2 regions of the Alteromonas lipotrueae genome follow, and region 1 is predicted to be linked to the other one. Evidence: predicted binding sites of a transcription regulator. Region 1 holds the regulator's gene; the other holds the start of a gene.

Region 1 (16,561 bases):
TTAAAGGCGAATATAAATGCAATGGACTTATCGCCAATAGGACCAAAGAGAAAGTTAATTCCATCTTGACTGTAGGCAATGATGTTAGCAACAAACCCTGTTGCTGCTAACAGAACTTCTTTGCCAGGCTCAGAATACAGAACAAATGCGCCGATTAAAGCTTGCATAGCAAAGGCGCCACCGACAGTACGCAAACTAATGCTGCGTTTCGCCGACGAAAGCGCGAATGCAATACCTAAAAGGACTGCAATGCCCAGTAAACTCACCATAATATCAATCCTTTATAGAAGCGCTTGCTGTATGTGAGATTTGATCACATCTAGAGCAATTTGGTTTTTACCACCTTGTGTAACTACTACATCAGCAGTGAACCGACTTGGCTCGATAAATTGGTGATACATGGGTTTTACCGTTTCTTCGTACTGTTTGGCAACTGACTCGATAGTGCGCCCACGCTCTTTAATATCTCGTATCATGCGGCGCATAAGACAAATATCGAGTGGGGTATCGACAAAGATTTTAACGTCATAAAGTGGCAGAAGATCTGCACGGGCAAGCAGCATAATTCCTTCAAGAATAATGACTGGCGCTGGGTTCAAACGTTCGGTGTCCGGCAGGCGAGTATGCGTTTTAAAGCAGTAGTGAGGATAATCAATAGGCTGACCATCTCTAAGTGCCTGCAAATGCGCTTTAAGCAATTCATGCTCAAAGGCGTTGGGGTGATCGTAATTGTTTTTCTCTCGTGCTTCCATGGGCAAGTGGTCTTGTGCGCGATAGTAATGATCTTCGCGAAGCACTTGCACAGGCCTTCCTTGAGCAGAGAAGCCGTTAAACAAATTTTCGGTAAACAGTGACTTTCCAGAGCCTGAAGCTCCAGAAATGGCAATAATTAAAGGCGATTGCATAATCTTAGAAAGCTGATTTTATTGGAGCAAAGATACGCGTTTAACCTCTATGAATCAATGTTATATTCATACCAATTGGTCAAATGGATCGCTATTTGCTAGCCGAATCAATAACATTCGCTTAATTTGAGCGCGTTTTCATTTCTTAATTTATTTTCATATTACGGTCATAGTTGATTAAAAAATAGCTAATTCCCTATGATTTCGACATCGTCAGGAGATAAATTTGTAAGCGCATAAGAGTGTTGTTTTGAACGAGAGCCTTCACCTTGGGCACGTGGAGGATAATAACGTTCTTTCTCCTCAGGATACAAAGCAAACACCTCATCAAGTGATGCCCTGATTTCACTTAACGTCTTGTCTAAATTAGCGTTAAAGTCTGGCCTTTTACGTTTTGTATGCCCTAACTCAATTAATCGCGAAAAAGCTTTATTGGCGAGTGTAATAAGCTCAATAGGTACATCTTTATGTGGGGGAAGCGGGTGATCTGGGTTCTCTGTGCAATATTTGACAAGCGCTGTATAAAAGCAAAGAGGCTTGTTTTGCAATATAACAACGGTGTCATTCACGCTATTCCCTAACGTCTTATCTCGTAAATTGATAACCAGTTTAGGCTTAGGTGGGGCAACTAACTCTTCACTGACAGTATGTTTTGCCTTTCGCTGTCTAGGGATTGCAAACGCTGGCGCGAGCAATACTGATATTACTAACGCCCACCAACTAAACGTTAGGTTTTGATACATGGGAAGCGATTGCATGGTTAGTGTAATTTGTTGCTCAGCGTTTTCAAATACAAGTGTATGGGATAAGCTGTATTCAGGGTAAGTTACATCAGCGCTTACCCCCTGAATTGATGCGACTCTAATAGGATAATTATCAGCCGCTAAATCTTCGTTAATAGTCGCGATATAGCGCCCCACCGCATAGGTGTTTACGGGTGTGTTTAGTGTTGCATTCCCAACATCAAGAAACGCACTGTCCAATATTATTCTTCTTTCTACATTGTCTTTCGCATTATGGCGAGCAGACTGGATACCAATAATCTGACCAAACGTACTGATGATTTGAAGTACCGCAAAGAGTATCAGTGCACAGATTAGGGTAAATGGGCGAACAGTTGACATCATACTACTCATCTTCACTACATCCATTCACGAGAACTAGGGTTTTATAATAGGGACGTGCGTGAGAATCGGCTATGTCTTTCACTACAGACTGCATGGCGCAGAGTAAATCAGTGTTTTGCATTTGCATCTTCAAAAACCATTGCATGCCGCTAACACTTTTTAATAAAGGCGTTGCATAGTTCTTAGATAATATTTGCTCATCTTCTTCGGCCCAATACGATGAAATAATATCGACTTCCCCAGCAAGCAATGCTCTGCGCAAGTCTTTGTGGGAATTGAAGTACACAATGTTCACGTTATTCTCAGTTAACCCAAGGTTTTGAAGTATGGTTTTTGGAACTATGTGCCCTGAGCGGCTGGAAGGGTAATCAAGCAAGCCAATTCGTTTGCCAAGTAAATACTCTTTTTCAAGTAGCGGTTTTTCACGCTGAGATATAAAGAAAGCGCTGTAATTGGGGTGCGATGCTATTAGGGTTAAACCATAAATTTGATCTGCACCGAAAGCATCTACTACATTACGTTTAATTAGCGCTAAATCGACCACTCCGTGGTTTATATACCGAAAGGTATCATAGTCGCTTTGCCCGACGATGACCCTGACTTGGCCAAATTGCCTTTTGATGATTTTGTTGTCGCATAAACGTTCTAATGCCATATTCGCGATAGAACCATCTGTGACATACACTGAAAAGATATCTAAATTGTTTTGTAACTCTGTTTGGCAGGTTAAAGTTCGACCAGTTTGAGGAGGCACGGGAATAAATTCTATTTTCTTTGAAAAATAGCCAGCGCTACCGCAAACAAGTGCGGCAATAAGGAGTATGAGCCACCTTCCGGTAGCAATAATTCTGACTTTTGGCAAAAAAATAACCAAATGAGTTAGTGATTTATGTGCTGATTTCATCAGCTAAGGTTATTTATTGCAATAGGTAAATTTATTTTAATTGATTATGAGTATGAAAAATAAAGTTTTTTTACAAATCAGACTGAATTTTATTAAACGCTGTTTATTAGTCCATGATATGTCATCAATAGAAACCACAAGAACAAGTCAGACGACCTTGGTTTTGATAAGTAAAATAACTTGACCAAATGGTCAGGTGTGTGGTGCAAAAAATGAGATGAAATCACGTCACGGAATTGACGCAGAATTGACGAAATATACAAAACTGTAATAAATATGACACGAAGGTCTATAACAATTTCATCCACTCAAAGAAGTCTTTTAGTCAATATCAGAGGTCGTAGAGGGGAATAAATTCCCTCTGCGCTAAAAAAAAGAATTTTAAACAAAAAGGGAAACACACATGTACTCATCAGCTAAGCTCAGCCGCGTTGCTGCAGCAGTTGCACTAACAGTGGGTCTAACCACGACTGCAATGGCTCAAGTAACGTCTTCAGATATGAACGGCCAAATTGTGGGGCCAAACGGCAACCCTGCTGTTGGAACCGTAGTTAAAGTAACTCACGTACCAACTGGTGCGGTTAAATCAGTCACAGTAAATAGTGCTGGTACATTTAACCTTCGCGGTTTACGTGTAGGTGGTCCTTACACTGTTGAAATCGACTCAGATGAATTTGCAGATCAAACGATCAGCGATATTTACCTAGAGCTTGGTGAAGCGGCAACTATCCAAAGAACTCTTGAGTCTGCAGCCGATTACGAGAATATCGTAGTAACGGCCTCTCAAGTAGGTAGCTTGGCGTTCGGTCAAACTGGCCCTTCAGCAAATTTTGATTTGGCGACACTTCAACAAGCGCCAGCGATTAACCGTGATATCACTGATATCGTTCGTATTGACCCGCGTATCTACGTAGATGAAGGCGGTAGCGGTGGTATCCAGTGTGTTGGTAAAAGCCCACGTTTTAACAGCTTAACTGTTGATGGCGTTCGCATGAATGACCTTTTCGGTCTTAACTCGAACGGTTACCCTACAGAAAGAATGCCTTTCTCTTTCGACGCTATCGAAGGTGTGTCAGTAGAAATTGCTCCTTTTGATGTAATCTACGGCGGTTTCTCTGCGTGTAACATCAGTGCGGTAAGTAAAACAGGTACCAACGAAGTTCACGGTTCTGCGTTCTATGACTATGGTAGCGATAGCCTACGTGGTGACTCTCTTGAAGGTGATGATATCAACCTTGGAAGTTACACTGAAAAACGTTACGGCTTCACAGTGGGTGCTCCACTAATTAAAGATAAGTTGTTTGTTTTTGCAGCTTACGAAAAACTTGAAGGCGCAAACACGTTTGACCGTGGTGCTATCGGTTCTGGCGCAATTAATGAAGTAGCGCTTACACAAGCCCAGCTTGAACAAATTCAGTCTGTATCTCAGTCACTATATAACTTTGATGCCGGTACAACGCCGCTTAGCATGCCTAATGAAGATGAAAAGCTTCTTGTTAAGTTAGACTGGAACATCAACGAAAATCACCGTTTTGCGTTCACGTACAACTATAACGATGGTAACAACTTCTCAGAATCTGACGGCGACGCAGATGAGTTTGAACTATCTAGTCACATCTACGAGCGTGGCGCAGAGCTACAATCATTTGTTGGTGTACTTTACTCAGACTGGACAGACAAATTCTCGACTGAAATTCGCGTTTCATCTATCGAGCTAGATAACCTTCAGCGTTCTATGTACGGTGACGGCACTCCAGGCGGCAACGATTTCGGCGAAATCAAAATTGAGCTAGGTAATGATACAGATACTTCTGATGACGACTTAACCGTTTTCTTAGGCTCTGATGACAGTCGTCAAGCGAATGAGCTTGATTACGAAGCGTTAAGCCTAATGTTCCGTGGTAACTATTACTTCGACAACGGCCATGCGTTAACTTTCGGTTACGAGAGCGACAAACTAGATATCTACAACCTTTTCGTTCAGCACTCTGAAACCTCTATTACTTTTGAAAGCTTAGAAGATTTCACTAACGGAACTAATGCAGAAATCGAATACGGTTATGCTTATTCTGGCGAGCTATTAGATCGTGCTGCTGAGTGGGGTTACACGTCACACTCTACTTACGCACAAGATGAGTTCTATCTTACTGATGATTTGAAAGTGGTTGCGGGTTTACGTTATGACTGGATCACAACGTCAGACGAGCCTGTTGGAAACGCTGATTTCGTAGCTGGAAACGGTTATGACAACACAGCTAACCTAGACGGTCTTAGCTTACTACAACCACGTGTTGGCCTTAACTACACAGTAAGTGACTCAACTGAATTACGTGGTGGTGTTGGCTTGTTCTCAGGCGGTAACCCGAACGTATGGATGACAAACAACTATCAAAATACTAACGTTATTGGTGGTGAAGTTGATGGTGAATACGCTGACTTATTTGACGGCAGCATCACATGGGTTAATACAGAAGACGGCGTAACAGCTGGCCCTGGTTACTCAGTACCTTCTGATTTAGACGAAGAAATGTCTTCTGGTGCAGGTAGTAACTTTGAAAGTAACAACCTAGATCCAGGCTTCGTAATGCCTCGCGAATGGAAAATCTCTGCGGGTATGACTCACATCAATGATGAAGATTACGTATTCAACTTAGATTTCCTTTTAAGTGTGACGCAGAAACAAGCCATGATTAAATATGTGGGTCTTGAGCGTGTAGGCACAACTGACGAAGGTTACCCTGATTATGACTCAGTAGGTTACGGTTCACTTGAACTGACTAACTCTGATGAAGATTCAGTGTCTTACTCACTAACAGCGACCATGAACAAGTCTTGGGACAACGGTATTACTTTCACCGGTGGTTATAACTACAGCCACGCTGAAGATGTACAACCAATGACGAGTTCAGTAGCGTTCTCTAACTTCCAGTACAGAGCATTTACCGACATTAACGAAGAAGTATCTTCAGTGTCTGATTGGAATATCGAGCACCGCTTTACTGCTGACCTTCGCTACACCACTGAACTTATCGACGGTTACAGCACTATCTTCTCTGCTTATGCAGTAGCGCAGTCTGGTCGTCCGTTTAGTTACACCATCAGTGGTAACTCTGTATATGGCTATACGCCATACCTTGAAGGTAATAACGTATTACCGATTGGCGCAGAGCGTAATGATGAAACTAGCCCTTGGTGGGTTAAAGTGGATATCGCAGTTAGACAAAACATTCCTGCGTTCCGTGAAGATCACTCTGCTCAGGTTTACTTCGTAATGGATAACTTCACCAACTTCATCAACGATGATTGGGGTATTTTGGAAGAAGTTAATTTCAACACAGCCTCTCTAGGTACTTCATCTCCTGAAAGCCGTCAGGGTGATGCATCGCTTTGGGAAGTACGTGTAGGTATTGACTACCGCTTCTAAGCAACAGTTTAAAAACCAGTTGTAGTGTTAAATGCCACTTTCCAATTTTGGAAGTGGCATTTTTTTATCTTGCAAATCAACTTCTCCTAATGTTTCTCATCGCATTCCCTGCCTTTTTCTGATCTAACTATTACTGCCATACGAACGAATAACTAAATGAATTGTTCACATGGAGAACTTATGTCTAAACATATATTAATGGTAATGACCTCACATGAATTGTTAGGTGATACAGGCAAGAAAACAGGAATGTGGCTGGAAGAGTTCGCGTCACCGTATTACGCGTTCAAAGATGCGGGGTATACCATCACCTTAGCTTCACCTATGGGCGGCCAAGTGCCAATCGACCCAAACAGCTTGGCAGATGATGCCATGACCGACGATGCTATCCGTTACACAAAAGATGAGGTTGCAAGAAGCGCAATGTCCTCAACTATTGTGTTGGAAGATGTTCGTGCAGATGAGTTTGATGCTGTGTTCTATCCGGGCGGCCACGGTCCGCTATGGGACTTATCTGACAATACTCACTCCACAATGCTAATTGAAGATATGGTGAAAGCCCAGAAGCCTGTAGGCGCTGTTTGCCATGCTCCTATCGTACTTAAAGAAGTAAAACGCGCCGATGGTGAATTTTTTATTAACGGCAAAACCGTTACTGGCTTTTCAAATAGTGAAGAAGACGCAATGGGGTTAACCGACGTAGTGCCTTATTTAGTGGAAGATGCGCTTATCAGTAAAGGCGGTAAGTATGAAAGTACCGAAGACTTTGGCGTTAAAGTGTGTGTTGATGGTCTTTTGGTGACGGGGCAAAACCCAGCATCATCAGGACCCGCAGCAGAAACGCTTATTAAGGTACTTTCGTAGCGTACTTCAAGCACTTACACTACTCACTTAGCCCGTGTTGTCTAATTGACAGCTGGTATAAGGGGTTTATAAAGCGTTAATGATTACGAAAATAAGAAAACGCCGCTGACTGTGTTCTATCTCAAACAGATTAGAGATAGAACACAGGAAATGCGGCGTTTTTTATAAGTTAAATGTTAGAAGCTCGCTTGAACGTTGAAGCTCATAGTACGACCTAGTGGGTCATACAAAGAGTCATCATATCCGCGCCATTCCCCAGGTGCATACTCTTCAAGTTCATCGGTAATGTTGGCAATTCCGGCAGAAACCTTAACATTATCGTTCACATGATATGAAACCGTCACATTATGCTTAAAATAGTTGTCGGCATAATCGTAGTAATCGTAATAGGTTTCACCATTGGCGCCGATGAAGAGTGTTCTCCATGAGGCTGTCCACTTATCACCGTCTGTCCAATCTACCGTCAAGTTAGCGCGATTATCAGGATAGAATAATTCACCTGCCCACTCAGTACCTTCTTCTTCGTAACTAAATACGTGAGAGTATTCAAGGTTAACCCCGAAGTCTCCAATTTCAGTGGCCAGATCGTAGTTCGCGGTAATATCAAAACCGTTGGTCTTCACTTCTGAGTAGTTTGTGTAACCAGAGGTAATAGACGTAATTTTACCATCGCTATCACGAACGATACTGCTAGACGTACCATCTAAGTCAGCGGCAATTAAGTCATCTACATCAATATCTTCAATTTTATTTTCGTAGTCATATTGGTAGTAAGACACTTCAAGTGATAAATCATCAGTGACATCGTAAACCACACCAAGCGTAAGCGACTCAGAGTTTTCTGGGCTAAGGTCAGGGTTACCGCCGTAATAGGTTAGGTGTTGCTGACCGGATGAGCAGTAACTATCGTCGCTACCAGGATTATCTAGTGTATCGCAGTAATAGGTATCGTACGCGCTTGGGAAGCCGTAAGAAATGGTTGCGAACATTTCACTCATTGTAGGTGTACGGAAAGCTTCTCCCCAGCTAGCACGAAGTAACAGTGACTCAGTTGGGCGCCAGCTGATACCTAGCTTAGGTACGGTATCTGAGAACTCAGAGGTTGAAATGCTTTCGCCTGTATCCCCTTCAAGCTCGTACCCGTCGTAACGAAGTGCAGCAGATACTTCCACTTCATGGGGTAGTTCGATAGCAAACTCAGTATAGTAAGACTGTCGCTCACGAGTCGCATACACGTCGTCACCGCCCGAACCGCCTGAAATAATACCCAAGCCCGATTCAGGGTCAGATATCTGCTCAAAATCAAGGTAAGAGTACTCAGCGCCGAAAACAGCACTCACTGTCATGAAGTTATTCGAGAAAACTTCGCCAGAAATGCTGCCGTCAATAATGTCACGCATCTGTGTAGACTGGTAGGTGCCAGTGTGATCAGCGCTAGCTAATAGCTCTGCATTATAAGCAGACCAGTCGTCGGTACTTAAACCTTGAACATTAAATAAATCCAACTGTTCAGTATCAATTAAATCTTGTACAACTGTGTCGTTAACTAAGTTGTAATTGAATACCTCTTCTTTTGCCGATGTGCGCTGGTAATAAACCTGCCAGTCCCACTCGTTTCCACCAATATCGGTGTAACCTTCAAGCCCTGTTACCATTTCAAACGTGGTTTTTTCGGTTTTCGTATCACGTGTTCCCAAGCTAGCGGTACGGAAGTAAACAGCGCCATCTTGACCATAAGGGTTCATTGCGTTATCCGCATCGATGGTCAGCGAAGATGTAGATACTGGGGTAGCAGCATAACGAGTGTCTGTAGATGTCTGTAGTGCAGAGAAACGAGTAATAAGTTGCAAGTTCTCTGCTAACTCGTACTCGATTTTAGTCATTAAAGAGTTTTTCTCAGACGCGCCATAAAGCCAAGTGGTATTACCGTAGTAATAACCACAACGATCAGATTCAATCGATGTGTCAGCCACATCGCCACACAAATCTTCGTTATAAAGATACGAACTAGTATTTGTATCATAGAAATTGGCAACAGGGCTGTAGGTTGAATAGCTATCTAGTGCATTTTCGCCTGAAACTGCTACATCGGTGACTTCTTGAGTGTTTTCATGCTCAGCAATGAAAACGATACTACCTTTGTCATTGGTTACGCCGGCTGAAAAGTTGTACTTGCTAGAGTTGCCACCGTCAGCACCTGGATCTTCAAAGCTATAACCTACATTTACGCCATCAAACTGCTTCTTAGTAATAATGTTAATTACACCTGCCACGGCATCAGACCCGTAAATGGCGGAAGCTCCGTCGCGAAGAATTTCAATGCGCTCTACAATTGACATTGGGATCATCGACATATCAGAAGATGAGCCACCGTCGTACCCTAAACCTGGTAGGCGACGGCCATCCATAAGCACTAGCGTTGCGCCTGCACCCAGACCACGCAAGTTTACTTCACTAGACGCAGATGCGCCGCTGCCGTAGCCAGATTGGCCGCGAAATGAACCGAAAGTGTTAATCGAAGAGTTACGTAACACTTGGGCAACCGATGTATCGCCAGATAACGCGATAGATTCAGCAGTAATGACGGTAACGGGAGATACCGATTCAAGGTCAACCCGTTTAATACGCGAACCAGTAACCTGAATTTTTTCAACAGGCTCTACTGCGTTTTCATCATCACTTTGAGCGAATGCCATCGGCGAAGCCATTATGCTAGCAGAACCCGCTAACATAATGCTGCGCTTAATCGCGGTGCTTAGTTTATTCGTGTTAAACATTTAAATTCCCCTTGTCGAAGGTGATTACATTTAGTAATTACAAAGACGTTTATTAGTTTTTATTTTGAACAGATGTTTTCTGTCGGGAGAATTAAGCACTTCGTCGCGCTATTTGGCAATTTACAAAGTGTATAATTTGTTCTATTTAGACTTAATTTACTTTAATTATACGCAGGGCGGTGAAACCTTTACGCTCCTATACATTTGTAAAATAATTCTTATGCTTTTTATCTTTTTGGCTTGTTTAAAAATAAAACGAGGTTTGCATGGATAGAAATTAAAAATAATGTGAGAGGTAGATAGTGTGCAGGTTTAGCATGCAAATAGTGCGGGTTTAGTGCGGGTTTAGTGCGGGTTTAGTGAAGGGCTTGTGTATTAGGGGCGCAGGTGTAGCGTAGACGCGGGGCAGTTAAATATCATGTGAAGTTTAAAATGGGAGGGTGTTGTATCGAAGATGAAAATAGGTTCTATTATTTGAAAAATTAAAAGCGATTTTTTCTGATTTATCGTTTATTTTTTTGTGGGGAAAGGTTGTGGTAAAAGGTAAGGTGGCTTTTAATTTAATTTGGATAGTTGGATGTGCTTTTTAATGTTATAAGGTTGGTGGTGAAATTTAATTCTATAACGTATAAAACATTTAATTGTGGTTTTCGAATTCTTTACTTTTCTTTCCTTATTCTTTTCTAAGTCTATGATAATTTAAATGCACAGCTACCAAGTTGTTTTGTATCTCCCTGGTACAAATTCTTAACCGCCATCTTGTTATGGCGGTTTTTTTTTGCTTAAAAATTTAGTCGGGCCTTATACATTCTCGAATAAGTCTTCTACCCGTTGGCGTAATTCTTCAATAAGGGTCACGTCAGCAGGGGCAATAAAAATGGTATCGTCGCCCGCAATGGTACCAAGCACACCATCTTTTTTGCTTAATGAGTCAAGCAAGCGTGCAATGAGTTGCGCTGCACCTGGGCTGGTGCGAATAATCACCATCACATTATTATGCACAATGTCGAGAACAAGTTGCTTTAACGGGCTTTTAGCAGTAGGCATACCCAGTTCAGGCGGTAGGCAGTACACCATATCGCCGCGAGCATTGCGGGTACGAACTGCGCCAAATTTACTTAGCATGCGGGAAATTTTAGATTGGCTAATATTGTCATGGCCTTGAGTTTTAAGGGCATCGACAATTTCACCCTGAGACCCATAGCTTTCCGCTTTCAAAATTTCTTTAAAGGCTTTAATCAGTTGCTCTTGTTTTGCGTTGGCCATAGCATCCTGCACATCTGTTAACGTTAATAAGTTAAATAATCGTATATTTTATATTGTGCCTTACAGGTGACCTTTGCGCAATTTAATTGCATAATCATGCATGATAGTGAATATCGACATAAAATTGCCTTAAATGGCCGTATTAAGACCATCAGATGATTGAGTTTTCCCCCGCGTTGCATTAGTGTGACGTTCCGTTTAAATACGTGAGTAATCCCATAGGAGAAATGGTATGAAAGTAGCCGTGTTAGGTGCTGCCGGTGGTATTGGCCAAGCGCTGTCTTTGTTGTTAAAAACACAATTGCCAGCTGGTTCTGAGCTAGCGCTTTATGATGTAGCGCCAGTTGTTCCTGGTGTAGCTGTTGATTTAAGCCACATCCCAACTGCAGTAAAAGTAACCGGTCACGGTAAAGATGACCTAGCTGGTGCATTAACAGGTACAGACGTTGTTCTTATTCCTGCTGGTGTTCCGCGTAAGCCGGGCATGGATCGTTCAGACTTGTTCAACATTAACGCTGGTATTGTTAAGAACCTTATTGAAGGTGTTGCTGACAATTGTCCAGATGCTTGTGTTGGCATTATTACTAACCCAGTTAATACAACAGTGGCGATTGCTGCTGAGACGCTTAAAGCGAAAGGTGTTTATAACAAGAACAAATTGTTCGGTGTTACTACCCTTGACGTAATTCGCGCCGAGACTTTCGTTGCTGAGCTTAAAGAAGTAGACGTTGCTTCTGTACACGTTCCAGTAATCGGTGGTCACTCAGGCACAACTATTCTTCCTTTGCTTTCGCAAGTTGAAGGTGTTGAGTTCTCTGACGATGAAGTTTCAAGCCTAACTACTCGTATCCAAAATGCGGGTACTGAAGTTGTTGAAGCTAAAGCTGGCGGCGGTTCTGCTACCCTTTCAATGGGTCAAGCAGCTGCACGTTTCTGCTTATCTTTGGTTGCAGCAATGCAAGGTGAGAACGTGGTTGAATACACTTACGTTCAAACTGACGACAGCGACGACGCTGCATTCTTCGCTCACCCTGTTCGCCTTGGTGCTAACGGTGTTGAAGAAATCTTGCCATATGGCGAGCTAAGCGCATTTGAAGAAAAAGCGAAAAACGACATGCTAGATGGCCTTCGTGGCGACATCAAGCTAGGCGTAGATTTCGTAACTGGCTAAAGCTAGGATAATGGGAGCGCTGCTCCCATGTACAAGGCAGGATTAGTAAGCTCTACACAAACACGCCGAGTATCCATCCATGGAGGCTTGGCAGTAGCATCCATGCTACTGACAGTTTGTTACGACCTTACTAATTCTGCCTTTTTGTTTGAGGTACCTACATAATCAATTCGCCGTAAATACTTCTCTGTAGGCTCCGCCACCGCATCCTTAGCAAGGGAGGGGCTACTATTTAATTTCAAACCGTTTATCTACTAACACGCACTCATCGCACTCAATAGATTTCATTTTTGTAAGACAGCATTCATGCTGCCGACAGTTTGTTACGACCTCAATAACCCTGCCTTTTTATTTGGGTAAATCACACGGCTGATGAGTTCATTTGTATTGTTAATATGCATGATACCCACCCACAGAGCAGAGATGTCGCCAGTAGCCGTATTGGCTAACGCTTCTATTGAATATCGGTACACGTTTAAAAAGTTGCGAACGGATGATTGGTTCTGCTAATCATCTAATTGATAAGTGCTACTTAAGGTAGGTTTATTGTTTTTACCGGTAGTCGATTCTATTACTTTGCAATCGGTATCTATGTAGGGAGATAAAAACAAACGGTAGGCGCCAGCCATGACGAAATGCACTGCCAATGTATGCCTCAAAAAAGCGGTGTTCCCCGTTTTCATTTATCTGAAGTAATTTATCGTTATAGTCAGAGTCGCTCACACCTTCCTTGAGTCCTGAGGGCAAAGTAAACCGTTCAAATTGTGTTATAGGCATTAGCGCAAAAAAGGCGAGGGGCGGGTTTATAAGTGATCTGTTCAAATAAGACCTCCTGCCTAGGGATTAGTTACTAATATCGTTTGTTGCCCTATGATTTATCAACAAGCTTTTACAAAAAACGAGATAAAAGGCATAGAAAATTCATTGATATTGTCTACGCTTTCTTTAATTAATTTTACATGTCAGTGTTGATGAATAGCTTTATAAGGTCTTGTTTTCTCATCGTAAGGTTCAACGATTTCCTAATCGTTAAACCTATTCATCAGCATCGAAAAAACTCACTGTAGTAATATAAATCTAATAACTAGAATAATAACATGTCAATCAATCGGTTGGATTGATTAAGTGCTTTGTCGAACAGCAAGAGGTAACAAATATGAGTAACGCGAAGCTAGGCGATGTAAATGATTCAGATAGAAAGTGTCCCGTCATGCATGGTGGCCTTACGGCTACTGGCAGCACAAATATGGATTGGTGGCCTGAGGCGCTAAACCTAGACATATTGCATCAGCACGACACAAAAACCAATCCAATGGGTGACGAATTCAACTATCGCGAAGCAGTGAAAATGCTTGATTTTGATGAATTGAAAAAAGATATGATCGCGCTAATGACAGACTCTCAGTCGTGGTGGCCGGCAGATTGGGGGCACTACGGTGGCCTAATGATTAGGATGTCTTGGCACGCTGCCGGTTCGTATCGTATTGCAGATGGGCGTGGTGGAGCATCTACGGGCAACCAACGGTTCGCGCCACTAAACTCATGGCCGGATAACGTTAACCTTGATAAAGCGCGCCGCTTATTGTGGCCAATCAAGAAAAAGTACGGCAACAAGCTTAGCTGGGCGGATCTTTTAGTTTTTGCCGGCACAGTAGCTTATGAAAGCATGGGGCTTAAAACTTATGGTTTCGCATTTGGCCGCGCCGATATTTGGCACCCAGAAAAAGATACCTATTGGGGGGCTGAGAAAGAATGGCTAGCGCCAAGTGATGAGCGTTATAACGACGTTGAAACCCCAGAAACAATGGAAAATCCATTAGCTGCAGTGCAAATGGGGCTAATCTACGTGAACCCTGAAGGGGTGAATGGTAAACCTGATCCGCTTAAAACCGCACTACATGTACGTGAAACCTTTGCGCGTATGGCCATGAACGATGAAGAAACCGTTGCGCTTACGGCAGGTGGACACACCGTGGGTAAATGCCATGGTAACGGACGTGCGGAAAACTTAGGTCCTGATCCAGAAGGCGCTGATATCGCCGAGCAGGGTTTGGGTTGGATTAACCATGAATCACGTGGAATAGGTCGCGATACTGTATCAAGTGGTATTGAAGGTGCGTGGACGACTAACCCAACTCAGTGGGATAACGGCTACTTTGAACTGTTACTAAACTACGACTGGGAATTGAAAAAATCACCAGCGGGTGCTGAGCAATGGGAGCCTATCGACATTAAAGAGGAAGACAAGCCAGTTGATGTTGAAGATCCGTCAAAACGTTATAACCCTATCATGACCGATGCGGATATGGCGATGAAGATGGATCCTATTTATCGTGAAATTTCTGAGAAGTTTTACAACAATCCAGATTATTTCAGTGAAGTATTTGCTAAAGCATGGTTCAAATTGACTCACCGTGATTTGGGGCCAAAAGTACGTTATATCGGTCCTGAAGTGCCACAAGAAACGCTTATCTGGCAAGACCCTGTACCTGCAGGCAGCACGTCCTACGATGTGAATGCATTAAAAGCCAGCATTGCGGATTCCGGCCTAACAATTGGTGAAATGGTATCTACTGCGTGGGACAGTGCTAGAACCTTCCGTGGTTCAGACTTACGTGGTGGTGCAAATGGTGCCCGCATTCAGTTAGCGCCTCAGAAAGACTGGGAAGCGAACGAACCGGAAAAGCTAGCTAAGGTATTGTCGGTGTTGAAACCACTTGCTGAGGCAGCCGGTGTAAGTCTAGCAGATACCATTGTGTTGGCAGGTAATGTAGGTGTCGAAAAAGCCATCGAAGCGGCAGGGTTCAGCGTTGATGTGCCTTTTTCAGCAGGTCGTGGTGATGCGACTGATGATATGACGGATGCTGATTCTTTTGCACCACTAGAGCCGCAGGCCGATGGTTTCAGGAACTACTTGCCGAAAGACTACGTGGTTAAGCCAGAGGAGCTGTTGTTAGACAAAGCTCAGTTGCTTGGGTTAACGGCTGCAGAGATGACGGTGTTAGTAGGTGGAATGCGTGCAATGGGAACAAATTACCAAGGCACTGCACATGGTGTGTTTACAGGTAGTGCTGGCTCACTAACGAACGACTTTTTCACGACTATCACCGATATGCAATACACGTGGAAGCCCACAAGTAAAAACACTTACGGCATTGTAGATAGAGTGTCCGGTGAGCAAGTTTATTCAGCGACTCGTGTTGACTTAGTCTTCGGTTCAAACTCTATATTACGTTCTTACGCTGAGGTTTATGCGCAAGACGATAATAAAGAGAAGTTCGTTAAAGACTTTGTTAGAGCTTGGACTAAAGTGATGAATGCCGATCGCTTTGAATTACAGGCTTAACATTCAGTTTGTAATGTAAACTCACTAAAAAGCCCGCTTCAAGCGGGCTTTTTTATTTGTGCTATTTGGTTAAATAGTATGATTACGTACCTATCAAGATAGGTACTAACCTGTATTACGCATCCCTGTTGCGATACCAGTAATGGTCACCATCATGGCACGCTCTAGTGCGGTATTTTGCGCATTGTCACCCGCTTTACGAATTCTATCTAGCAATTCGATTTGTAGGTAATGAAGCGGCTGCAAGTAAGCGGCGCGAATTTCCATTGATTCTTTACCCAATGGATCAGCTTTCATAATGTCGTCTTCGCCAGTTAATGCTAGCAATGAAGCAATACTTTCTTTAAGTTCCTCTCGAAGGGCTGCACCAAAATGCTTAAGCTCTTCCGGTACTAGGCGCTCATCGTAGGCTTCACTGATACGTGGATCCGCTTTATGGAATACCATGTCCAGCATCGATAAGCGTGAACGATAGAATGGCCATTCGGCAAACATTTCATTCACGACTTTTTCATTTTCCGCATTTTTCACGCTATCGATAGCACGCATTACACCTAACCATGACGGCAAGACTAGGCGTGTTTGCGCCCACGCAAATATCCAAGGAATAGCACGAAGACTTTCGATACCACCTTGTGGCTTACGCTTAGAAGGTCGGCTGCCTAACGGTAACTTACCAAGCTCTTGTTCAGGTGTCGCCACGCGAAAGTAAGGCACAAAGTCTTCGTCATGGCGCACAGTAGCGCGGTAGTTGTCGCGACCCTGACCTGCCATCGT
Region 2 (16,561 bases), on a different contig from region 1:
CCAGTTGATACTCTAATGTATTATGTAGAAGACGAAATTGATTTCGGGGTAGCGAAAGTACGTCTAGGCGCTAAGCGTTTCAACGTTGATATTGCTAAAAACGATAATTTCGACAGCGCTAACAACCTAGATGTTAATTCTGATTCTGACACGCTATTTTCTGCCGGTTTTGTTGCGCCTATCGCAGTAGATGGCTTGGAACTCTTCGCTGGTTACGGTGAAAACTTCGCTTCAATTAAAGATGCACAACTTGAACGCGACGACACGGATTTACGCTTCATTGAACCAGAAACCGCAGAGAACATTGATGTGGGTCTTCGTTATTCAAGTGCTAAATTCAATGCTAATATTACTTATTACACCATTGAGTTTAATAACCGCATTCAATTCACCAGCAATGAAACTGCTAGCGGCATCGACTTCTTAGAAGCCGCGGCAGGTGGATATAGAAATGTGGGTGGTATTGAGTCTAGCGGTTTTGAAATGTCTGCAGACTTTGCGATTACCGATAACCTTACTGTATTTACGTCACTAACATTAAGCGAGTCGGAATACATTGAAACCATTGGTGGCACGGGTACGCAGTATGACTCACTGGCTAGCGCACAAGCCGCTATTGCCGATACTACTAACGCTGAGTCTTCACTGGTAGCCGTAAAAGGAAATACGGTTATTGGTACGCCAGATACCATGGCAGTTATTAGCCTAGACTGGAGTAAAAACAATTATTTCGCAGGTATATCGACAAAGTATGTCGACTCTCGTTTCATCGATATTTACAATACGGCTGAAGTAGATGACTATTTAGTTAGCGACCTTTATATTGGTGGTTACATTAGCAATATAGGTCAAGGAATGGAAGAACTTGAAGTTCGCTTAACCGTAAACAACGTGCTAGATGAAGATTATGCGTCTACCATTGCCCCTAATGCATTTTGGATAGGTGCGCCACGCGCGGTTGCCATTAATGCGCGTTTAACGTTTTAAGTCACTGTAAGACGAGCTGCTGTAACGCACATTTCGAGTGCGTTACAGCGGTTCATACGGTATGGAGTAGTTACATGCCTAAAGTAGGAATGGAGCCCATTCGAAAGAAACAGCTAATTGATGCCACCTTGGTGGTCATAGCTGAGTACGGGTTTCACAGCGCCACAATTAGTTTAATTAGCAAACAAGCGGGTCTTTCAAGCGGTATTATTAGCCATTACTTCGGTGGTAAGCAGGGGTTAATTGAAGCCGCTATGCGATACCTGCTTGAAAAGCTTAAACTCCAAGGGAGTTTTAGTAGTCATTTAGAGCGTATTGACACCATTATAGAAAGCAACTTTTCGGTTGAGCAGCAAGAGTCATCGGCAACGAATACATGGCTAAACTTTTGGGCTTTGTCGTTACATAATGAGGGCTTACATAGACTTCAGCGCATTAACCACAAACGATTAGAAAGCAACCTAACTTATAGTTTTACAAAGCTTATTCCTAGGGAGCATGCGAAAGAGGCAGCATTGTCTACCGCAGCCATGATTGATGGTTTTTGGTTACGTAATGCCCTTGAAGGTGAAGAGCAAAATACTAAGGAAAATGTGACTAAGGCAAGCAATGCAGTTAAGCGTTATGTACGATTGGTGCTATCTCAATATCAATAAACCGGTGTCTTATTACCAGTAAAATCGGTATGTAAGTCGCCGGGAAGGTGACGTTAAAAGCGAAGGTGACGTTAAAAGCCTTTAGTCATAAAAGCTGCAATTAAAAATTACTGTCATCAACGAAGCCCACACGGACCAAACGTCCGCATGGGTATCAATTTACGTTACCAAATACGAACACGCTCTTCTGGCGGAAGATACAAGTCATCGCCAGGTTGCACGTTAAAAGCTTCATACCAGGCGTCGTGGTTGCGTGGGGCTTGTGCACGGTAACGACCCGGAGCATGCGTTCCACCACGTAGCTGGTTTAACATGCTTTCCTCTGTACGCTTTTCACGCCACACTTGTGCCCATGCAAGGAAGAAACGCTGATCGCCAGTTAGGCCATCAATAACCGGCGCTTCCTCACCATTTAAGCTTAGTTTGTAAGCATGATAAGCCATCGATAAACCACCTACATCACCAATATTTTCTCCTAAGCTATTACGGCCATTAACGAAGTTACCTTCAATCGGCTCATATTGGTTGTATTGCTCGGCTAACATGTCGGCTTTTTTCTCAAATGCCGCGCGGTCTTCGTCAGTCCACCAGTTACGCTGAATACCATTAGCATCAGACTTAGAGCCCTGATCGTCAAAACCATGGCCCATTTCATGGCCAATAACCGCACCAATTGCGCCATAGTTCACTGCGGCATCAGCGTTAGGATCGAAAAACGGCGGCTGAAGAATAGCGGCAGGGAAAACAATTTCGTTAAACGAACTATTGTAATACGCGTTAACCCGTTGCGGGGTCATGCCCCAACGCTCACGGTCGGTTTTTTCTAGCTCTTTCGCAATGCCTTCAGCTTTGAAAAATTCTCTAAGGTTGCGCACGTTTCCTACCAAGTCATCGCTGTTAATGGTTAGGCCGTCGAAAGATTGCCATTTGTCGGGGTAGCCAATTTTAGGGCGAAACGCCATAAGCTTTTCTTTCGCGTTAACCTTGGTATCTTCACCCATCCAATCAAGGTTATCGATACGCTCATTTAGTGCAGTGCGTAAATTTTCAACCAGCTCTGCCATTTGTGCTTTCGAACTTTCTGGGAAGTACTCAGTAACGTATATCTTACCAATAGCAAACCCTAAAGATTCAGTACCAGCCATTTGGCTGACAGCTCGTTTCCAGCGAGGGCGAGGCTCTTGCTGACCACTTAACGTAGTGCCATAGAAATCAAAGTTGGCTAAATAAATATCTTCCGATAGTAAGCCTGCGTTGTTTTTAATGGTGTGGTAAGTCAGGTAAGCCTTCCAGTCATCAAGGCTGGTCTCATTGATAATATCAATGACATCTTTGATAGGCTCAGGTTGGGTGATATTAAGTTCAGGGGCTTGAAAGCCGGTTTGTGCTAGAAAAGTGTCCCAATCAAATTGAGGATAAGCATCGGTAAGTTTACTGCGTTCAATTTGATTCAATGTAAGGTCGCGGTCGCGGCGTTTTTCACGCGGCCACTGGATGTTTGCTATTTCGGTTTCAAGTTGAAGAATAGTGGCTGCTTCCTCTGCGGTATTTTCAACGCCTGCAAAGTTTAACATCTGTTCAATGTGCGCAAGGTAAGCTTCACGAATTTTTACGAACCTTTCGTGATCGCTAATGTAGTAATCGCGATCGGGTAAGCTAAGGCCACCAACACCAACGCTAAGCTGGTACTCATTAGGATCTAAACGGTTGTACCACATGCCAGTATCAATAGGGGAGCTAGCACCGGTGAGCCAGCTTTTACCAAATACTTCGGTCAAATCTTTAGTTGAAGCAATAGCATCAATAGAGGACAACACATCAGAAATAGGTGTAAGGCCTTTTTCATTAAGGGTTTCTACATCCATATAGGCGACGAAGAAATCATGAACAAGCTGCTCATCAGCGTTCAAGTTTTCTTTTTCCATTAACCCGTCAATAATATTTTTAACCTGCTCTTCACTGCGCTCGGCCAGGGCAGTAAAAGCACCAAATCGGGTTTTATCTGCAGGAAGCTCGTAATTGTCGTACCAGGTACCGCCAGCGTACATGAAGAAATCATCGCCAGGTTTAACCGCTTCGTTTCGGGCAGATAAATCTACGCCAAATGAACCGAGTTCAGCCTGACCCATTTCTTCTTCCATCGCCATCTTGTCAGCTGCTTGTTGTTTATTTTGTTCTGGCTGACCACAGCCTGCTAAACCCAGCGATGCTGCTATGGCTAGCGCGAGTAGTTTTTGTTTCATATCGTTTTCTCATTATGATTATTCACCGCTAATAAAGGATTAGGGGTGTTTGTCGTTTTAAGGGTAGGTGTTATATCGTTATTAAAAGGTAAAACATCTTGGGCCTGATTGAAATAAGCCACAATATGTTCTGATTCTTGTTGTAAAAATGATGCTACAGCATCATGAAAGGGGGCCGAAAATAGTTCATGTTGCGATTGGCAGTAGATAGGTTCAAACCCGCGAAGGATTTTATGCTCGCCTTGAGTGCCGGGGTTAAAAAGTGGAAGCTTTTTTTCAATGGCAAAAGCAATACCTTCAAAATAACAGCACGCAAAATGTAAGCCGCTGACTTCCTCTAACGCGCCCCAATACCTGCCATATAAGCCAGTATCATCAAAAAAGAACAAAGCGCTGGCTATAGGAGAGTCATGTTTGTATGCAGTGACAATAAGCATATTCTTGGCCATGGTGTTACGTAACTGCCGAAAAAACGTCTCGTTTAAGTAGCCTGTATGCCCGCTGCGCTTTAAATACGTTGCTTGATAACACTGCAAGAAAAAATCGAGGACCTCATCGGTTATTTCACTGCCGGTTAAATGGCGGTAGTGAATGCCTTGTTCAACAAGCTTTCGCTGTGTTTTTTTCATGTCTCGGCGCTTGCGTGATGTTAGCGCATTCAAAAAACTGTCGAAATTGGTATATTGATAATTGTGCCATTGAAATTGAACGGCGTAGCGGGTGAGCAAGCCTGAATGATTGGCGAGTAACGCTTGAGTGCGGCTATTAGTAAATAGCCAATGACAGGAAGAGACGGCTTCTTCGCCCATGGACTGCACGGTTTGAGAAATAAGGGCTAAAAGCGCGTCACTAAAGGGCGCCTTTTCATGCGTTAGTATTCGCGAACCAGAGACCGGCGTGAAAGGAATAGCGGCAACCCATTTCGGGTAATAAGGAATACCATGTTGATGATATGCATTTGCCCATGAATGGTCGAATACATATTCGCCGTAACTGTGCGTTTTTAAATAGCCGGGTATAATGGCTATTACCGTGCTTTCAACTGACGCGGAGAGTGTCTCTTCGTTAATCGAGGCTTGGTCATTAATAGGCACTTGCTCAATTAAAAGGTGCTGCGGTATCCAGCCTGACGCTTCATCGCAGCACGCGCTTTGTTCTAGCGCATTTAAAAAGTCGTAACGTAAAAATGGGCCTTCGCCTTCGGCAAGCGCATCCCATGTAGCTTGGGGAACATCCGACACCGCACTGACAACTTTTACCTTATATTCCATGCTTACGTTTACTTTATTCACTTTCGTTCAACGACGCTAAAGATTACCATTAATAGTAATATAACGAGATTGAAAAGTATTTTAAGAAGGTTTCGATTAATAAAATGTCAGAATTTGACAGGAAATTCATTACCGACGCGATTACCCGCATGCTTGCACGACGAGAGCATAGCTTTTCAGAGGTTTGCCGCAAGCTTTCACAAAAAGGCATCGAAAGTGATGCTTTTATGCCTGTACTGGAAGCCTTTAGGGAGGCAGATATTCAAAGTGACGAGCGGTTTGCCGAAAGTCGTGCCCGCGCTCTGTATATGAAGGGCTCTGGGCCAAGAAAAATTAAACTCGATTTGCAGCAATACGGGGTAGATGAACTTGCCGCTGAACGCGCCCTTGATGAAATAGAACCTGACTGGTTTGAAAAAGCAAAATGGGTTAAAGATAAAAAATTTGGCCACTTCAAAGAAACCGATTTTAAGCTACTGATGAAGCAAAAGCAGTTTCTCCAATATCGAGGTTTTTATAGCGAACACATCGAATTTGCCGTCAAGGGTGAATAAAAATCGCATAAAATTCATTTATGCCCTTTATAACGGGTATAAAAGGGCTTATTTATACTGCTAGAGCAGGCTATGGGCTTAACAAAAAAGCGCTAACCATGGTATTGTTGCGCACATCCGTGCGAGGGTATGAAATGCACCTTAAACTAGGCAATTGATAGAACGATTAATCTGCCAGTGGCATCAATCCCGCACATTTTCATTCAATGTATTAAGGAAGTTAGGTTTTCAATGACATTATCAACTGCTGACTTACGCCAAAAGTTTAAAGATTATTTCAAGAGTCATGGTCACCAGCCCGTGGCTAGCTCGTCTCTCGTGCCAGCAGATGATCCAACCCTTCTTTTTACTAATGCGGGAATGAACCAGTTTAAAGATACGTTTTTAGGTGCGGAAAAACGCAGTTATACCCGTGCGGTTTCTTCTCAGCGCTGTGTTCGTGCTGGTGGTAAGCATAATGATTTAGAAAACGTTGGTTATACCGCCCGTCACCATACTTTCTTTGAAATGCTAGGTAACTTCAGTTTTGGTGATTATTTCAAAAAAGAAGCCATTGAGTTTGCATGGAATTTCTTAACAAAAGAAATCGGCCTTCCCAAAGAAAAGCTTCTGGTTACCGTTTATTCAGAAGACGAAGAGGCCTTTGATATTTGGGAAAACCACATTGGTGTTCCCAAAGAAAAGATAATCCGTATCAGTACATCAGATAACTTCTGGTCTATGGGTGACACGGGGCCATGCGGTCCGTGTTCAGAAATATTTTACGACCATGGGGCGCATATTTGGGGCGGGCCTCCAGGAACACCAGAAGAAGATGGCGATCGTTTCATCGAAATCTGGAACCTGGTATTCATGCAATACAACAAGCAAGCTGATGGCACGATGGAACCATTGCCTAAGCCGTCTATCGATACCGGTATGGGGCTTGAGCGTATTTCAGCTATTTTGCAAAACGTGCATAGCAACTACGAAATCGACTTATTCCAAAACCTAATTCAAGCTGCGGCTACAATTGTTGGCAGCGAAGATTTAGAGAATAAATCTTTACGGGTTATCGCTGATCACATCCGTTCTTGTAGCTTCCTAATTTGTGATGGCGTAATGCCTTCTAATGAAGGCCGAGGCTATGTGCTTCGCCGCATCATTCGCCGTGCAGTACGTCATGGTTACCAGTTAGGTGCCAGCGATATTTTCTTCTACAAACTAGCATCGGCACTAAGCAAAGAAATGGGTGAAGCTTACCCAGAGCTTGTAGACCAATTACCGGTAGTTGAAAAAGTATTACGAGTAGAGGAAGAGCAGTTTAGTAAAACCTTAGCCCGTGGTATGGCAATGCTAAACGATACGCTAGAAACCCTTGAAGGTGATACTATTCCAGGTGACGTGGTGTTTAAGCTTTATGATACTTACGGTTTCCCCACAGATTTAACTAACGATGTTGCCCGTGAGCACGATTTAAAAATTGATGTGGATGGTTTTGAAAGTGCAATGCAGGCGCAGCGCGCCCGTGCGCAACAAGCCAGTAACTTTGGTGCCGATTATAACAATGCGCTTACTGTAGACCATGCGACATCATTCACGGGTTACAGTGATGTTGAAGGCGAAGCAAATATTGTAGAGCTTATTGCCGATAATGCGTTTTGTGAGCGTTTAGAAGACGGTCAGGAAGGGGTCGTAGTATTAGACCAAACGCCTTTCTACGCTGAAAGTGGTGGACAGTCTGGTGATAAGGGTGTGCTTCGGGTAGCAAATGGCGAGTTTGTTGTTACCGATACCCAAAAAATGGGTAATGCTTTTGCGCATAAAGGGAAAGTGAAGGGCACCATTACAAAAGGTGAGCGAGTTACTTCTGCGATTGATAATTCAAACCGTGATGCTGTGAAGAAGAATCACAGTGCTACACACTTACTTCACGCAGCACTTCGCGAGACGTTAGGTGACCATGTCACGCAAAAAGGTTCATTAGTAGAAGCGCAGCGTATGCGTTTCGACTTCTCTCACTTTGAAGCGGTAACACCCGCTCAGCTTATTCAGGTTGAGCGCAGAGTTAACGAAGAAATTCGTGCAAACCATGCGTTGAAAACCCAACTAATGGATTTAGATGAAGCCAAAGCATCAGGCGCAATGGCATTATTCGGTGAAAAGTACGACGAGAAAGTACGTGTAGTCACTATGGGGCCTTTCTCTGTAGAACTATGTGGTGGAACGCATGTTAACCGTACTGGCGATATTGGTTTATTCAAAATCACCAGCGAAGCGGGTATAGCATCAGGTGTACGCCGTATAGAAGCAATTACCGGTGAGCAAGCGCTACACTATGTTCAAGACCAGCAAGCAACGCTGATAGCGCTGTCTGGTTTGTTAAAAGCCGATACGCAAAACCTGGTTGAACGTGTTGCTGCGGTGCAGGCTCATACTAAAGAATTAGAGAAATCTCTCACTTCTGCGACACAAAAACTGGCGAGTCAGCAAGGTGCTGATATGCTTAGTAACGCTATTGAAATAAATGGTGTAAAAGTACTTATTGCTAAGTTGGAAGGTGTTGAAGCAAAATCACTGCGTTCAATGATGGATGATATTAAAAACCGAATTGGCGAAGGCATCGTAGTATTAGGTGTGGCAAGTGAAGATAAGGTCAATCTTATCACTGGGGTGACGAAAAACCTTACCGGTAAAGTGAAAGCAGGCGAGCTGGTTAACTTTATTGCCGCACAGGTTGGCGGAAAAGGGGGAGGTCGCCCTGATATGGCTCAAGCGGGTGGCGATAAGCCAGAGCATCTAAGCACTGCGTTAGAATCAGTTAACGCTTGGTTAGAAGATAAGCTATAATCAAATCTGAAACTTGCAGTGAGTTTTTGAAGTGACACAGAAACATGGAATCACTGTTGCTACCGTCGGGTCGTGCCGATGAGTGGCGGAGTAATTAAGGATATGTTCAGTATTAAGGAACAGGAGCAAGCGAATGCTTATTTTGACTCGTCGAGTTGGTGAAACACTTATGGTTGGTGATGATGTAACTGTCACTGTACTAGGTGTTAAAGGGAATCAGGTCCGAATTGGTGTGAATGCACCAAAAGAAGTTTCTGTGCACCGTGAAGAGATTTACATGAGAATTCAAGCTGAGAAGGGTGGACAACCTGGAACGGCTGAGTAATCAATCTCTGCACAAAAATCGGTCAGCTTATGCTGGCCTTTTTTGTTTCTGGGCCTTTTTTAAAATTAATTTCAATAAAAGTAGTTTTTTTTCGAAATTTACTAAAAAGGTTCATTTCGCATTAGTGCGTGCAATCTAAAATTAACCCGCTAGAATTTGATTATAACCTAACCAAAACACAGGTTTTTTGTACGAATCGTACAAAATGACAGCGAGTAAACATTTTTATCTAAAAAAGGTTTGACTCCGGCCAGTGAATCCGTAAAATGCGGCACCACTTAAGGAGAGGTGGGTGAGTGGCTGAAACCAGTTCCCTGCTAAGGAACCATACCTAATACTGGTATCGAGGGTTCGAATCCCTCCCTCTCCGCCATTGTTCGTTGATGGTGTGACGGTCAACAAAAGTTTTATTGCGCGTGTGTAGCTCAGCTGGATAGAGTACCTGGCTACGAACCAGGCGGTCGGAGGTTCGAATCCTTCCACACGCGCCATATAAGAAAACCCACCATCTGGTGGGTTTTTTTATTTCTGCTGATTAACTTTCTATTCTTTTACAAATCTGCACAATTCGCTTCAACCTAACTATACACTTTAGTCTCCTATCGCTGCCTTGCACTAACTCCTGTTCGAATTATGAACTAACATTTGAAAACAGCAGTTTCTCTATGAAGGTGTAGTACTAATGTCACTTGCAACAATAACATTTCAATTTTTAGCGGAACCTACCGACGTGAACTTTGGTGGTAATGTTCATGGTGGTGTGGTGATGAAGTGGATAGATCAGGCGGCCTATGCCTGTGCGGCGCAGTGGTCGAAGGAATATTGCGTTACTGTATCAGCCAACGGTATTCGTTTTATTAAACCAATTAAAGTGGGGCAACTGGTAAAGTTAACCGCCTCTATTGTGCACACAGGTACCTCTAGTATGCATATCTATGTTTCTGTTAGTTCTGGTGAAGCAACAGAAAGTAAGATGACAGTCGCCAATCGCTGCTTCATCTCCTTCATGGCGATTGATAAGGAAGGTCGTCCGGTTCATGTACCTTCTTATACTCCTCAAGATGAGAACGACTTCCAATTAGAGCTCGTTGCCATGCATGCTAAAAATTTCGCTAAACAACTTGATATGGATTTCACGGAAACCACAGGAGTTCATTAGGTATGTTTTGTGAAAATATATCCATTGGCGTAGCATAAATAGTTAGTTTATTGGTATTTAATAGCATAAAGTGTGATTTTATATGCATTTCACTTGCTTTTGGGTTGTGTTTTACAACTTCACATGATACTTATTCACAACGAAATTTTTGAAGAGTTCACCATGGAAACAGAATCAGTTACCAGTTTGCTGTTTGAAGCCGGCTCACTGATGCTTATAGGAATGGTATTTGTTTTTTCATTCTTAGCATTGCTAATCGTCGGAATTCACCTAATTGCAAAGTTTTGTGAAGCATTCCCTGGCGAAGCTGCACCGCAGTATGCTGCACCTCGAAGAAAAGCGGTTCAAGCTGGTATCGATGGTAAGGTTGTTGCTGCTATTACCGCTGCTGTTCATACTCATCGTCAAGCCAATAAAAATTAATTAAACAAATCATTCAGGAGTTACCATGTCTAAGCCACTGGCCTTAACCGAGCTAGTCTTGCGTGATGCCCATCAATCGCTACTTGCTACGCGTATGCGTATAGAAGATATGCTGCCTATTGCCGAAAAACTGGATAAAGCCGGTTTTTGGTCTGTTGAATCTTGGGGCGGGGCGACATTTGATTCCTGTATTCGCTATTTAGGGGAAGATCCTTGGGATCGCATTCGCAAGCTTAAAGCGGCAATGCCAAACACGAAGCAACAAATGTTGTTGCGTGGTCAAAACTTATTAGGCTATCGCCATTATGCTGATGATGTAGTGATGCGCTTTGTCGAGCGAGCACATGAAAATGGCGTTGATGTATTTCGTATCTTCGACGCTATGAACGACATGCGTAATCTGAAAACTGCGATTAAAGCCACCGTCGACAGCGGTGCTCATGCGCAAGGCACAATCTCCTACACCGTGAGCCCAGTGCACAACCTTCAGCTTTGGCTAGATATGGCTAAGCAACTTGAAGATATGGGTGTTCATTCTATTTGCGTAAAAGATATGGCGGGGCTGTTAAAGCCTTACGATTGTGAAGTCTTAATTACAGGGTTGAAAGAAACCGTCAGTGTGCCTATTGCTATGCAGTGCCATGCCACCACAGGGTTGAGCACGGCCACTTACCAAAAAGCCATTGATGCTGGCATCGACATGCTCGACACGGCCATTTCTTCAATGAGTATGACTTACGGTCATACCGCGACTGAAACTATGGTGTCTATTGTAGAGGGCACAGAACGAGATACGGGCATGTCATTACCCGATCTTGAAGAAATCGCCAGCTACTTCCGTGGCGTGCGCAAAAAATACAGTAAATTTGAAGGTAGCTTGAAAGGGGTTGATGCCCGTATCTTGCTAGCTCAAGTACCTGGCGGCATGTTAACCAACATGGAAAGCCAATTAAAAGAGCAAGGCGCTGAAGATAAGTTTGAAGAAGTGCTAAAAGAAATTCCTCGCGTACGCGAAGATTTAGGTTTTATTCCGTTGGTCACCCCAACGTCGCAAATTGTAGGTACGCAGTCTGTATTGAACGTACTTACCGGTGAACGTTATAAGAGCATCACCAAAGAAACGGCTGGTGTCCTTAAGGGCGAATATGGCGCTACGGCTGCGCCAGTGAACAAAGAGTTACAAGAGCGTGTGTTAGATGGTGGTCAGCCCATTACCTGTCGCCCGGCAGATAATATTGCGCCTGAACTAGAGAGCCTTGAAACCGAGCTTACTAAGTTAGCATCTGAGAAAAGCATTACGCTGTCAGATGCTAAGATTGACGATGTGCTTACCTATGCCTTGTTCCCACAAATAGGGCTGAAGTTCTTAGAGAATCGTGGCAATCCTGACGCATTTGAACCTGCACCTGGCTCAGAGGCCGATGTAGCAACAAGTGCGCCAGCGGCGGCGCCTGCTTCAGCGACGGGGGCACCGGCGGCTTACGATGTAAAAGTTGAAGGTAAGGTATACCATGTTGAAGTAGCTGCATCGGGGGAATTATCTAGCATAACGCCAAGTCAGCCATCTACAGCAGCACCTCAGCCGGCATCTGCTGGTAGTAGTGAAAGTGCCCAAAGCATTAACGCGCCGTTGGCTGGCAATGTGTTTAAAATACTTGTGCGAGCTGGCGATGTAGTGAACGAAGGTGATGTGGTTATTATTTTGGAAGCCATGAAAATGGAAACTGAAATTCGCTCTGCGGTTTCCGGTACCGTTAGTGAAGTACTTGTAGGTGAAGGCGATGCCGTAGCCAGTGCCCAACCACTTATTGCGCTGGGGTAATTCATGGATAAGTTGATGGTGCTGTGGGACAGCACTGCACTGGCGCATTTTGAGTCAGGCCAGTTGATAATGATGGCAGTAGGTTTTCTATTGCTGTTCTTAGCTATTGTGAAAAAGTTTGAACCGCTGTTGTTAATCCCTATTGGGTTTGGTGCCTTGTTAACCAATATCCCATTGGCAGGATTTTCAGAGGCGGGAGGACTGCTTCATTACATTTATGCTATCGGTATAGATACTGGGGTTTTCCCGCTGCTTATCTTTATGGGCGTGGGCGCGATGACGGACTTTAGTGCGTTAATTGCAAACCCTAGAATGTTGCTGTTAGGGGCTGCTGCGCAATTTGGTATCTTTGCAACCTTGTTCGGTGCTATTGCACTCAACATGATCCCTGGCTTTGAGTTTACCCTCAAAGATGCCAGTGCGATTGCTATCATTGGCGGTGCCGATGGTCCAACGGCTATCTTTTTGGCCTCTCGATTAGCGCCCGATTTATTAGGGGCTATTGCGGTCGCAGCTTATTCATATATGGCGCTGGTACCTATTATTCAGCCACCGATTATGAAAGCCTTAACCAGCAAGGAAGAACGCACCATAGAAATGGCGCAATTACGCCCTGTATCGCAACGTGAGAAGATTATCTTCCCACTGGCTACACTGTTCCTCACAATTTTGTTTTTGCCTTCAGCAACGCCTCTAGTGGGTATGTTTTGCTTTGGTAATTTACTGAAAGAGTGTGGTGTAGTAGATAGGCTAAGCAAAACAGCGCAAAATGAGCTAATTAATATTGTCACTATCTTCTTAGGGTTAGCGGTAGGTTCAAAGCTTTCTGCAGAGAAATTTTTAACCGTTGAAACCTTGGGTATTCTTGGTTTAGGTGCTGTAGCGTTTGCTATTGGTACGGCAACAGGCGTGTTAATGGCTAAGCTTATGAGCCGAATGAGTGGCGGTAAAATTAATCCACTCATTGGTGCCGCTGGCGTATCGGCGGTACCGATGGCAGCTAGGGTTGTGAATAAAGTTGGACTTGAAGCAAACCCTCATAATTTCTTATTGATGCATGCCATGGGGCCCAATGTGGCCGGGGTACTTGGTTCAGCTGTTGCTGCGGGTATCTTGCTGGCGCTAGTAGGTTAATGGGAAAGCCTTCTTACTATAATTGGCAACAGGGTGAGGTTAAATAAACTCGCTCTTATGGATAGCAAAATGCGGCCTAGGCCGCATTTTTTATTTAAAGCGCAATGTAAGGGGCGTTATAGAAATAATTCAAGCACCTTCAAAGCAACCTCATCTAACGCTAACTAATGGTATTGTTCGTAATTAACGACTGATAAGCCACAATGAGTTTTTTAGTAATGGCATGTTGGGGCCAACGAAAAATCGTTTCTGTTTTCCCTTCTTCTACAATATTGCCATTTTCCATCACAATGACCCGATCGGCGATATGTCGAACTATTCCCAAATTATGGCTAATAAAAATAAATGCCAACCCCATTTCTTGTTGTAGCTTCAAAATAAGGTTTACCGTTTGCGAGCGTATAGACGGATCTAGGGCCGCAAACGGTTCGTCGGCTATAAGGACTTTCGGCTTTAATATAATGGCGCGCGCGAGGGATACACGCTGTTGTTGGCCGTCAGACAGCATATGACGATAAAAATAATAATGTTCTCGTAGCAAGCCCACTTTTGTCAGCATTTCTTCAATAAGGGATTTACGTTCCACTTCCGTTAACTCTGTGTTTAAACGAAGAGGTTCGTCGAGCACTTTCCCCACGGGCACAGAAGGATTCATCGACTCACTACTGTGCTGCAATATCATACGAATGTCGTGGGTGCGTTTTTGTTGATTGTTGTGTTGGTTGTATTTCGCCAAATATTTGTGACTATTAAGTTCAATAACCCCTTCATCAGCAGGGATAGCCCCTACCAGTAATTTGGCTAACAGTGACTTACCTGCGCGGTTTTCACCAATAATCGCGATAGTTTCGCCACGCTGTACAGTCAGATCGATAGGCCCTAATTCAAATATCTCAGGCTTTTTTAGCCAACGTTTCTTATCGTTATGCCTAAACGTTAATCCATCTACCTGCATAATATCTGTCATAACTTCTCCATATGCAGCGGAAAGTGGCAGTTATAGGTATGGTCGTGAATATATCTTACTGCAGGTCTAGAAACACAAGCACGCTGTGCTCGGGGGCAGCGTGGGCCTAACCGGCACCCAATAGGTAAATGCTGCAATGTAGGAATAGACCCGCCCAGCGTAGGAAGTTGTGACTTAGGGGGTAAATCTTTCCTGAAGCTCGGCGCACTGTCTAACAACGCCTTGGTGTAAGGGTGAAGCGGGCGTTTCTTTATATGCTTCATTTTACCCGACTCTACCGTTTGCCCAGCGTAAAGCACCGTCATCGAATGTGACATACTGGCAATAGCCAGCAAATCATGACTCACAAACAAAATACTTAATGAACGGGTTTGGTTTAAACGAGTAAATAACTTAAGAATTTGCGTTTTAGTGGTTGGCTCCATCCCACGGGTGGGATCATCAGCAATTAACAGTTTCGGCTGAGATACCAAGGCCATGGCGATCATAAATTTTTGCCCAATATCACTGGGAATTTGGTGTGGATAGGCATTTAAATAATGCTTGTGCTGCTTTATGCCCACCTTGTGTACTGTGCTTATGGCTATGCGTTTTCTATGTTGCGCACGTTGCCAAAACCAGTAGCCTTCCACAAATTCATCGGGAATACTTTCTTCAAGCTGTTCACCTAAAGTGGCAGAGGGGTCTAAACTAGTTTGAGGATTTTGAAATACAACAGCAATATCTCGGCGCATCACTTCTCTGCGCTGATATTTAGACATACTTAATAGGTTTTCACCGTTCCAGCTCATGCGATCTGCGGTCATTCTCCACTGCGAGGGCAGGGCACCACAAATGGCAGACACTATTAAGCTTTTCCCCGAGCCAGACTCACCCACCAGAGCTCTAATTTCACCAGTATTAACGGTTAAATTTACCTTGTCGAGAGCCTTAATGGTGGTGTCACCATCCACCATTTCTAAGGTTAAATTTTTAATATCTAGCATGGGCATATTAGTGGCTCACTCTTTTTCTGAGTGCAGAACGTAGTCCGTCCCCCACAATATTTATCGATAACACCAATAAGAAAATCGCAATCCCAGGCAATGCTACATTCCAAGGCGCTAAGTAGGCCACATCAAGTCCATCACCCAAAATAGCGCCAAGCTCGGCCAAAGGTGATTGTGCTCCCAAATTTAAAAAGCCGAGTGCAGATACATCGATAACCGCAATCGATAGTGCCACAGTGCCTTGCACCACAAGCATTTCTGTCATGTTAGGAAGAATAGAATGCACAAACAATTGCCATTTATTCGCCCCATCTAATTTCGAGGCCATAATGTATTCTTTCTTCATTTCAGCGCGCACAAATGTGCGCGTACGATGAACAAATTGTGGAATGAGCGCAAGGGTAATAGCCCACATGCTATTGACTAACCCTGTGCCAAGAATTGCCACGATAATAATAGCAATTAGCAAAGTTGGAATGGCCATTAAGGCATCTAGCAAGTGGTTCACAATACTTGAACGCACTCCCCGTAACATACCTGCAAATGTTCCAATACTCACGCCAATAAGCATGGCAAGCACTACCATAAGAAACCCCGACCCTAATGTAGTGCGGCAGCCATAAATAATACGAGAGAAAACATCGCGGCCAAGGGGATCGGTGCCGAACAAATGGGTTATTGACCCACTGCTTTCCCAACTTGGGGCAATAAGTAACGCATCTATATTCTGTTCCGCCGGGTTATAGGGTGAAACCACAGGTGCGAACAACGAAAAAATCACAAAGAAACCAAGCAAAATAAGACCAACAATCGCAATGTGGCTGCTACGGAAAGCTGCCCAAGTGCGCTGCCAGGGAGATGGATGAAACTCCTCTTCGTATAAACTAAACTGTGGCACGTTCGTACTTTTCTCGGCTAGGATCGATAATGCGGTTAAACAAGTCGACCATAATTGTTAACGTAATAACGAGGGTTGATACAGCCAACATTCCTACACGAAGCGCAGGGAAGTCTCGTTGATAAATTGCTTGAATTAACCAGCTACCAATACCTGGCCATGAAAATAAAGTTTCTACTATCATGGCATTGGTGATGAGTGTGGTAATTTGAATTGCCATCAAGGGCAATATAGGCAGTAACGCATTGCGTAATACATGCCTAAAGAAAATCTGCCATTCAGACACACCTCTAGAACGAGCGGC

What was found. Region 1 encodes ArgR, which controls arginine synthesis, uptake and breakdown. Its sites were predicted from a motif close to ANTGAATANNTATTCANT; they were not measured.
Region 2: KYS23_RS02460 (OadG family protein) is a predicted target of ArgR. The motif match lies at 10,096-10,113, and genes of this name have one in related genera.

The regions. Positions count from the first base shown of each region.
Region 1 covers NZ_JAESDJ010000011.1:51,655-68,215, forward strand. Annotated here, with positions in the region: gene KYS23_RS14970 (NupC/NupG family nucleoside CNT transporter) at 1-269, opposite strand, end outside; gene udk (uridine kinase) at 282-905, opposite strand; gene KYS23_RS14980 (hypothetical protein) at 1,094-2,032, opposite strand; gene KYS23_RS14985 (PhnD/SsuA/transferrin family substrate-binding protein) at 2,034-2,894, opposite strand; gene KYS23_RS14990 (TonB-dependent receptor) at 3,340-6,360, shown strand; gene KYS23_RS14995 (type 1 glutamine amidotransferase domain-containing protein) at 6,541-7,224, shown strand; gene KYS23_RS15000 (TonB-dependent receptor plug domain-containing protein) at 7,401-10,001, opposite strand; gene argR (transcriptional regulator ArgR) at 10,803-11,267, opposite strand; gene mdh (malate dehydrogenase) at 11,500-12,438, shown strand; gene KYS23_RS15015 (hypothetical protein) at 12,945-13,085, opposite strand; gene katG (catalase/peroxidase HPI) at 13,595-15,784, shown strand; gene ppc (phosphoenolpyruvate carboxylase) at 15,890-16,561, opposite strand, start outside.
Region 2 covers NZ_JAESDJ010000001.1:568,521-585,081, forward strand. Annotated here, with positions in the region: gene KYS23_RS02410 (TonB-dependent receptor domain-containing protein) at 1-987, shown strand, start outside; gene betI (transcriptional regulator BetI) at 1,062-1,643, shown strand; gene KYS23_RS02420 (M13 family metallopeptidase) at 1,808-3,886, opposite strand; gene KYS23_RS02425 (GNAT family N-acetyltransferase) at 3,883-5,157, opposite strand; gene KYS23_RS02430 (regulatory protein RecX) at 5,262-5,711, shown strand; gene alaS (alanine--tRNA ligase) at 5,943-8,540, shown strand; gene csrA (carbon storage regulator CsrA) at 8,674-8,865, shown strand; tRNA gene KYS23_RS02445 (tRNA-Ser) at 9,148-9,238, shown strand; tRNA gene KYS23_RS02450 (tRNA-Arg) at 9,280-9,356, shown strand; gene KYS23_RS02455 (acyl-CoA thioesterase) at 9,548-10,024, shown strand; gene KYS23_RS02460 (OadG family protein) at 10,187-10,447, shown strand; gene oadA (sodium-extruding oxaloacetate decarboxylase subunit alpha) at 10,473-12,269, shown strand; gene KYS23_RS02470 (sodium ion-translocating decarboxylase subunit beta) at 12,273-13,403, shown strand; gene KYS23_RS02475 (ATP-binding cassette domain-containing protein) at 13,564-14,370, opposite strand; gene KYS23_RS02480 (peptide ABC transporter ATP-binding protein) at 14,367-15,362, opposite strand; gene KYS23_RS02485 (ABC transporter permease subunit) at 15,364-16,257, opposite strand; gene KYS23_RS02490 (ABC transporter permease) at 16,244-16,561, opposite strand, start outside.